DNA from 2 places in the Paenibacillus sp. TSA_86.1 genome. Region 1 is predicted to be linked to the other one. Evidence: riboswitches for the same ligand, from Rfam matches in the RefSeq annotation. Region 1 holds a riboswitch; the other holds the start of a gene.

Region 1 (4,514 bases):
GCTCACGCACCTTCAGCTTAATAACCGCTGACTCTACATTCGGCTGGGGAATAAACACGGTAGGCGGAACCACACAGACCAGTTCTGGCATACTGTAATACTGCACGGCAATGCTTAAACTTCCATAATCCTTGGAACCTGGTGCAGCCGCCATACGCTCAGCCACTTCCTTCTGAATCATAACCACGATGCTGTCTACCGGAAGCTTCTCTTCCAGCAGCTTCATCATGATTGGTGTCGTTACATAATAGGGTAAGTTTGCTACTACGCTAACTTTATCGACCGAAGCAAAATCCTTGGCAAACAGTTCGGCCAGATCCAGCTTGAGTACATCTCCATGATGAACACGCACATTAGGATAAGGCTCCATGACCTCCCCGAGAATTGGAATCAGGCGCTGGTCAATCTCTACGGCTGTAACAGGGCCTGCTACACGCGCAAGGCGTTCTGTAAGCGCTCCGATACCCGGTCCAATCTCCAGCGCGCCCTTGGTCTCGTCCAAATTGGCTGCGCCCACGATTTTATTCAGTATATTTTGATCGATCAAGAAGTTCTGACCCAAACTTTTCTTGAAAGAGAATCCATGCTTGTGAATAATTTCTTTGGTTCGTTTGGGTGTTGCTATTTCAATGGTTTGCTCCATGTCCTTCATATGCTCACAATCCTTCACGTTCAATTTGCGCTAATGCAGTGGAGAACTCTTCTCTTGTAATTTGAAATACACTCAGTCGTTTGTGGAATTGCTTGCCGTTACAATACCCGATGCCTAGCAAGTTGCCCATCTCCATACGACGTGCCGCTGCTTGCGGATGTATGATTAATCCTGCTTCAATCAGATCCTCCCAATCAATTAGACTAGGTGCACCTTCATAGGACGTGTGTACACGGGCTAGCGCATGCCGAATGGCCTCCGGTGAAGCATTCTCTACCCCGATATCCCCTTTACGCGTCGCGTCTGCCTCTGGAATGAAAGCATGCTTGCAGCCAGGGATCCTGTTGGCAATAATTTTGCGGATACGTTCTCCCGCATGGTCCGGATCCGTCAGGATGATGACACCACGTCTTTCCTGAGCAAGTGCGATTCGCTTTAGAATACGCTGATTAATGGCAGAGCCACCGGTTTCGATTGTATCAGCCTCAACCGCCCGGCGAATCGCTACCGTGTCGTCACGACCCTCCACAACAATAACTTCTTTTATCATGTTCCATTTCTTCCTTTCTAACGCAAAAAGAAGAGGAATATCCTCTTCTCTGCCAAACGGCGGAGGAGACTGATTTCAGACCCCTCCGCCGCATATTCCGCATGAATCATTCATGCAACTATTTTATAGCATTCCCATTTCAAAGTAAAACGAATTTAGTTCGCTTCCGGCTTCACAGGACCAATTACATAAACCGTTTTGCCTTTTTTACGTCCGAAATTCAGGGCGTGCTTCACACTATCATAATAAACGTCAATTTTATTGCCTTTAATCGCGCCGCCTGTATCTTCCGCACGACGGAAGCCGAGGCCCTCGATGTAAACCCACCAGCCAATTGGAATGACCTTAGGATCAACTGCGATGGTGCGCCCTTCCGTTACACGAGTACCGGAAGCTGTTTTTGTGCCAATACCCGGCTCTTCAGAAGAGTAGGCTGTCATGGAAACATTTTTCAGCACTTTAGAATATTTAAAAGAATTCCCTGAGACCGTAATCAACTTGCTGCCCGAGGCAGATGTTTTCTTCGAGTTCGTTGTTACTGTTTTTGCGGCGGTTGAAGTTTTGGCTGATACCAATTGAACTTCAGGCTCCTTCACTACTGGCTTCGCCTTTGTACCTACCGCGATCACTTTATCTACACGATTGGCAGCAACCGTTTTGCCGACCATTTTTTTGGAGACGAGTTCTCCATCTTGAAATACCTTTTCGATATGCTGCACAATTGTGCCTTCCTTGCCTTTCACTACAACACGGTTATCCCCTTGGAACAAACTAGAGTCTGCCGTTTTAACAACTTTGTATGCAATCGGTTGTTTCACATCCACTGTATGCTTTGTTACACGCACTACACGAATCTTCATCTCCGCTTTGATTGCAGTTCCGAGCGCTGGATACACTTTATCATGATTTGCAACTTCAATACCTGATTGCTGAATTACATCTTGTACCGATGAATCGGTTGTATACAGAGTCTTGGTGTCTCCGTCTGCCGTGATGTTAACTGGAACGGCCCGCTCAATAACGATTCGGTCTCCGTCGGTAATTGCCCCATTCATGGGCATGGATACCTTGTCGTGAGGGCTGACTGCGATTGACTGCTCCTCCAACATTTCCTGAAGCATTCCTGTACGAGTCTCTACCACTTGAGCTTTGCCGTCAATAACCAGTGATACCTGCTTCCCGGCCTGACCGTAAACGACTAACAAGATCATGATTGTAAGCGCAATTGAGAATATCGCGATCAGTGCCATTTGACGCAAGTTCTCATGCTTCCACCGCAACGCGAAAGACTTACTGGATGATCGTGACTCATGGGTCTCTTCTGGTTGGAATATGCCCACTTCTCCGTCCTCCTTCATAGCCTCGCCGTCTAAAGTAATGCATGATGTCTTTGACGCGACTATACCAATTTTTCTACAGAACACAGATCAGAGGTAATGACCGGTTCTGCACCATGAACCCCTCTTCGCAACATGATGCCACCATCCTGAATACTTACCGTATGATGAGCCAGTTTCTTTTATTCAAAACAAAAAAAGCCAAAGAAAGAGTGTAAGAGACCCTTTCGTGGCTTCCGAATGATTTTGAATATCGGAAATTCATGCACGAGGTTGCCTCTCTTTTTCCGCTTGCGAGGTTAGCTGTCGGGTTCGGGCGAAAGAGAGCCGCCCTATCTTAGGTCACCCGCTCATGGCGGACGCCCTTGAATTCACCCCGAGACCCAAAGAAGAAATCAAATACGGCTTCGCAGAACGATGCGCTGCTTTTGGGTCAGCGAACGGTGCGCAACGGCTAGAATCACCGCTGTTTAAGCCCTATTGGTTCCCCCGCTCTCCGTTAACGGAGACTCAGCGAGATTGATTCATGAAAGTAATGTTGTTTTATCGGAAAGTGTCCCTTTGTTCATCCCCCGAACATCTGTCCAATTTTCCGCACAACAATTCACTGAAAAGATGATATCCTGTTTCGATGCATGTTGTAAAGCGCGGATCAAGTACGTTTTTCTAAATATTTGGTTAAAATATTGTAATATTCTTCGTTTATTTGATACAAAGGGCAAATTACCTCTCTATAACTCCCTTTTTCACCCGATTTACTCGTTTTCTTATCGAATCCCAAAACGTTCCATGGCATTTTTGGTGGTTATTGCAGCAATTTCCTCCACCGAAATGCCTTTAATTTCCGCAGCTGCCTCCGCAACCAGACGTACATGCGCTGTCTCATTTCGTTTTCCACGATAAGGATGAGGTGTAAGATAGGGGGAATCCGTCTCAAGGAAAAACCTGTCCATCGGAACCTTGGCGAGCACCTCTTTAGGCTGCTTGGCATTTTTGAATGTGATGGGTCCACCGAAGGACAGATGGAATCCTAAATCCAGGCACATTTTTGCCGTTTCCCAGCTACCTGAGAAGGAATGCATCACACCGCCGACCTCACCAGCTTTCTCTTCACGCAAAATACGCACAATATCCTCATGAGCATCCCGATTATGGATGACAATCGGCATATTCAGTTCTCGTGCCAATGCAATTTGTTGTCGTAATACGCGATGCTGTACCTCCTTAGGGGAAGTGTCCCAATGATAGTCTAGACCGATTTCACCGATCGCTACCACTTTTTCATGTTTGCACAATGACGCAATCCACTCCAGGTCACCCTCTTGCATCGTGATCGCATCTACCGGGTGCCATCCTACAGCCGCATGGATAAAATCATACGTTTCAGCCAATTTCATCGTTGTTGGAATGGTCTCCCGGTTAAATCCTATATTAATCATGCGGGTGACCCCTGCATCCACCGCCCGCTGAATCATATCCTCTCGATCTTCGTCGAATTGTGGTGCATCCAGATGTGTATGTGTGTCGAATAACATTCTCTTTATTTCTCCCTTCGTTATCAAAAATCGAATCCAAGTATTTCTGTATTTAAACTTTAAATTTATTTTTTTATCAAAATTGTTTGGGACAACAGCAATTTCACTATTTTCATTTTTTACATCCAAGCTACTATATATAGAAGGAAAATAAAAAGTCAAATCAACATCTTGCTAAGAAAGGGTGTTCAAAACTGTATATTTACCCGCTTAGATTACAAAATTATGTCGATCTACATATCCTCCCCATTAAAGCAGATTAATGTATCATGTAAAATAGCTCTCTTAGAAAGTCTTTTGATATCAAAATGTTTCATCCCGCTGCATCACTCATGGTTACAGAAAATAGGGGCGTATATGGGACGGTAATTCATGAAGGATGGCATCCACCTTATTCTGCGGATAGTATAAATGATGTTTGCCCAGATGAAGTCCACTGA
Region 2 (4,514 bases), on a different contig from region 1:
CCATGTGATCCATTTACCAGCCCTATGGCCAAATAAATGTTTGTTGAGATCCTCATAGGAACGAGAGCGGGTATCATGAGCAATAAGCATCATTTTTGTTCCGAGCCAGACAAAGAGTATGGTGGACAATGCGATGGTGATTGTGGCCCACTTGCCATACTGGGTGAAAAACTGCAAAATTTCCTGCCCTGTGGCGAAGCCGGCTCCTACGACGGTTCCGATGTATGTGAATGCAATCTGTAGCACCCGGAATACCTGTTTCAATGCGTTACCCCTTTCAGGTCCCGGGATTGGTTAGCTATGCGGGTACCATAGTACAAGTTATGCTTGACCCATAAAAGTCATGACAGCAGGATGAGGAACGAGTGAATAATGGTGTGATCCAGCCTTATGACGGATTTCGCTTGAACTTGTAGCTCGATATATGATACTTTAAACCTCATAGGATAGGCTTGGGAGGTCAAATCATGGATGTATTAAAACAACGAATTTTACAAGAAGGTGTCGTCATTTCGGATCAGGTCTTGAAGCTGGATGGTCTGCTGAACCATCAGATTGATCCTGCATTAACGATGGAGATGGGACGGGAGTTTGCTGCGCGTTTCCGAGAAAGTGGAGTGACACGGGTGATTACGGTCGAATCTTCAGGTATTCCGGTGGCCTTTGCTGCAGCACATGAACTGGGGGTACCCTTGGTATTTGCCCGCCGTAAAAAAACGCTTCTGGCTGATCCGGATGCTTACTGCGAACGCGTGCCATCCTTTACGAAAGGAATTGTAACGGACATCATGGTATCTCGCGAATACATTCATGAGCATGACCGCATTTTATTCATTGATGATATTATAGCGAACGGAGACGCTGCTCGCGGTGTCATCAAAATTATCGAGCGTTCTGGCGCAGAGCTGGTAGGATTCGGTGTGGTGGTGGAGAAGTGCTTCCAGGCTGGTGCCCGCACGATCCGGGAGCAAGGCATTCCAGTGGAAGCCCTTGTACGCATTCGTTCACTGAATAATGGCACCGTGCAATTCGACGATAATGAAATGTGACTTTTTGAAGGAAATAGGGCCTAATTTTTCAACTATGGCTTTGCATGGCCGTCGATTTCATTTATAATGGGGTTATGTTAGGGAGAGGAGGCAACAACATGGGGAACCAACCGGCAACAGACCAATTTTTTATTGATAAGCTGGCGAAATCGAAAGTTCATTTTGAACGTGCCCTGGATTGTAAACATACGGAATTCGATGACCTTTATCCCTATATGATTGAACATCCTCAATTTTTCTGGTACAAACGCTATGTTGCCTGGTCAGAATTGCTGACGATTGTAGGCTTGTGTGAAGAGTTGTCCTTCTCTTGGAAAGAACAATTTACACCGCACCAAGTGGAGTACCTTGAAGAACGTGTGATGTCCGCCAAAGTGCTTGATTTTTGGTTCGAGAAGAACGACAGCAAAGAGCACGCGCAGCGGTAAACTCTCAGTCGGGACATTTTTTCGAATGACATGACAGTCCAATACAGTCACGTGAGACCTAAATGACTTTTCATTTAGGTCTCTTTTTGTAAAGAAATTTGAGTATGGGAGTTAGAGACATGATTAGTGATACAGAGTTGGATGCCCTGCGTTTGTCAGGGGAGAAGGTAAGAGTAGTGCGGGACGAGCTGGAGTCTAATGACGTAACGGGTATCGTGGTTGCCTGGGATGATGGGCAAGTACTTATACGCAGGCAGAATCGCCGTGTTGTGAAGCTGGATCGGTCTTACCGTTATCAGTTGTTCAGTGAGCCTCGTCAAAGTGTTTTAAGTGAATAAATAACGGATTCACGTGACCGGAAATCTTCTCCAAAGAGAATATTTTCAACACCGAATGTTTGGAATTACCATCAAGGCTGGGCATAATTGCGACACAGGCGTGGGAAGATAGGTACAGTGGAAATAATCGCTGTGTTTACAGCCGAGAGGGTGTGCTGCAAGTCATGACATTGATGAATGATAAAGTTCATGCGTATAAGGATCAGATTGGCGCATTAAGCGATGTTCTCCCCGATGTGGTGAAATCATATCATGAGTTCACGGGTGAGTGCTTCCAGCCGGGTGTGCTTGATGCCAAGACCAAGCAGTTAATTGCGCTAGGTATCGGTTTGTTTGCTAATAATGAAGTCTGCACGTTCTATCATGTAGAAGAGGCACGTTCCAAGGGCGCGACCGATCAGGAGATCATGGAGACCGTAGCTGTCGCTGGTGCAGTGGGCGGCGGACATGCTCTGTCACAGGGAGCAATGAGGGTGCAGAAGGCGCTGCAGTAGTCTTACGATGTTACAATAAAAAGGAGGTTCCGGTTTAAACCGGAGCCTCCCTTTTATTGTAACTGCTTATGTGGATGTAGATCGGAATGGTTTCTTAGATTTTACCCAACATTTTGTTATACATAAATTGACCTGTAACGCGTCTTGCTGTCACATAACGATCATTGAAATAAGGGTTAGACAACTTGGTGATGCTGATACCTTTGCTAGTGGAAGCATGAGCAAATTGACCTCCGCCAATGTAAACGCCTGTATGTGAGATGCCTCTGCCCGTTGTGTTGAAAAATACCAGGTCTCCTGTACGAATGCTCGCTTTGGATATCGGAGTTCCTGCTTTGGCTTGTTGTTGCGACGTGCGTGGCAATTCAATGCTGTATTTGTTAAAAAGATATCTCATAAACCCGGAACAATCGAAGCCAGCCATGGTTGTGCCGCCCCACTTATACGGGATGCCTGTCATATTGTTAACCATTGTATTAATTGTACTTGCCTCTGTGCTTGTTGCTCCGGATGTAAATAGTACAGCAGCTCCAAAAATGGAAATAATCAGTTTTTTCAAAATCAATGTTCTCCCTTCGATGCCTACGGAGTTAGCTAAGGGTTCGGTAGAAGGTTCCCTATATTTCCTATGTATAAGAATAATTCACCCAAAATGGTTCCCCCGTTTTCAATCCTGAAACTCGGCAAATGAATAATTAAGTTTTTGTAACTATTTGAAACTATATTGCATAAATACGTAATTGTCAAACCTATTTAAAGCCCTTCTTTTAACGTCAATGTTAGCGGAATTATCGTTTTTAGTCATAATTATGTTTAAAAAGGGCTGAAAAGATTACAAAAAAGTCATTAGTGTTTCATGGGAGACAAGTGTGGATATTAAACAAGCTTGTCAAGAGCTAAAAGGGTACTCCTTTATGTTAAATTAAAGAAAATACATATAGGATGTTGCATATATTGACAAATGTTTGTTTATTGCATATCATACAATTATTAAATACAAAATTTGTATTTAAATTGTTTTCATTGGAATTATTATGAGGGAGTAATCAAATTTGTGAATTGGGGAGAGTGTTATTGAGTGAAAGCAAAAAAATTAGTAACATTTGTACTGGCATGTTCAATGGTGTTTTCCGTCGCGGGAATGGCCGTTCTTCCTGCACCAACCGTATCGGCGGCAGATGCCTCTGGTACAACAGCGAGTTTGTCCGATATTTTGAAAAATCAGCGCCCGGATGGTGGCTGGAGAAAAGATTATAGTCAGACGTCAGGTGAATGGGCTAAGTCAACAATTGATAATAAAGCTACATATTCAGAAATTAGAAGACTTGCAACTGAATTCAAGAAAACAAATGACCAGCGATACTCGGCTGCTGCAATCAAAGGCATTAATTTTTTGCTTAACATGCAATATTCCAATGGCGGCTGGCCACAAGTCTATCAAAGTTCCGGTTATCATAAACATATTACTTATAATGATGATGCAATGATTAATGTGATGTACATGCTCGATGAAGTCGCAGCACGTAAGGGGAACTTTTCCTTTATCGACAGTTCACTCGCAAATCGTAGTAAAAATGCGGTTTCTAAAGGAGTGGACGCCATCCTGAACACCCAGGTGGTATCCGGTGGGAAGTTAACGGCTTGGGGACAGCAGCATGATTCCAGTTCACTGAGACCTGCAGGAGCGAGAATCTATGAAGTGCCGTCACTGACGGCAGGTGAAAGTGTTAATATTGTGAAGTTTCTGAAAACAAGATCGGCTAATTCGAGAATCACTGCATCCATCAAAGGTGCCGAAGCTTGGTTTAACAAAGTGAAAATTACAGGATATCGGTATGAGCGTGGGAACGGGGACAGCCGAATCATTGCTGATTCGAGTGCATCACCGATCTGGGCGCGTTTCTATGAACTCGGTACGGACAAACCTATCTTTGTTGGACGTGATGGCGTCGTGAAATATAAGCTGAGTGATATTGAAAAGGAAAGAAGAGGCGGTTATGCATGGTACGGCAACTGGCCGTCCAAGCTGTAAAAGATCTTTTCTGGACAGTAGTGAATAACACATCACCAACGGTTATGTATAGCTTCATCACAGGCAAGCCCAAGGGGTGCGAACCGACTACGTATTCGGTTCGCACGTATTTGTTTATTTTTATGTATTGACAGGTCAAAGCACGCGTGATATATTATTTCTTGTCGCCGATA

Evidence for each region. A riboswitch is a leader RNA that binds a small molecule or an ion and turns the genes downstream of it on or off. The one in region 1 is predicted to bind cyclic di-AMP.
Region 2: linked by a shared signal. The riboswitch ahead of ACUTVW_RS05030 (C40 family peptidase) and the one ahead of ACUTVW_RS25475 (ubiquitin-like domain-containing protein) in region 1 are both predicted to bind cyclic di-AMP.

What each region holds. Positions count from the first base shown of each region.
Region 1 is NZ_JBQZGE010000022.1:50,533-55,046, forward strand. Features, by position in the region: gene rsmA (16S rRNA (adenine(1518)-N(6)/adenine(1519)-N(6))-dimethyltransferase RsmA) at 1-652, opposite strand, end outside; gene rnmV (ribonuclease M5) at 657-1,202, opposite strand; gene ACUTVW_RS25475 (ubiquitin-like domain-containing protein) at 1,358-2,542, opposite strand; cyclic di-AMP (ydaO/yuaA leader) riboswitch at 2,812-3,065, opposite strand; gene ACUTVW_RS25480 (TatD family hydrolase) at 3,307-4,074, opposite strand; gene ACUTVW_RS25485 (HD domain-containing protein) at 4,411-4,514, opposite strand, start outside.
Region 2 is NZ_JBQZGE010000001.1:1,077,212-1,081,725, forward strand. Features, by position in the region: gene ACUTVW_RS05005 (YkvI family membrane protein) at 1-264, opposite strand, end outside; gene ACUTVW_RS05010 (xanthine phosphoribosyltransferase) at 468-1,049, shown strand; gene ACUTVW_RS05015 (hypothetical protein) at 1,148-1,477, shown strand; gene ACUTVW_RS05020 (hypothetical protein) at 1,597-1,815, shown strand; gene ACUTVW_RS05025 (carboxymuconolactone decarboxylase family protein) at 1,980-2,309, shown strand; gene ACUTVW_RS05030 (C40 family peptidase) at 2,404-2,868, opposite strand; cyclic di-AMP (ydaO/yuaA leader) riboswitch at 2,874-3,005, opposite strand; gene pelA (pectate lyase) at 3,388-4,341, shown strand.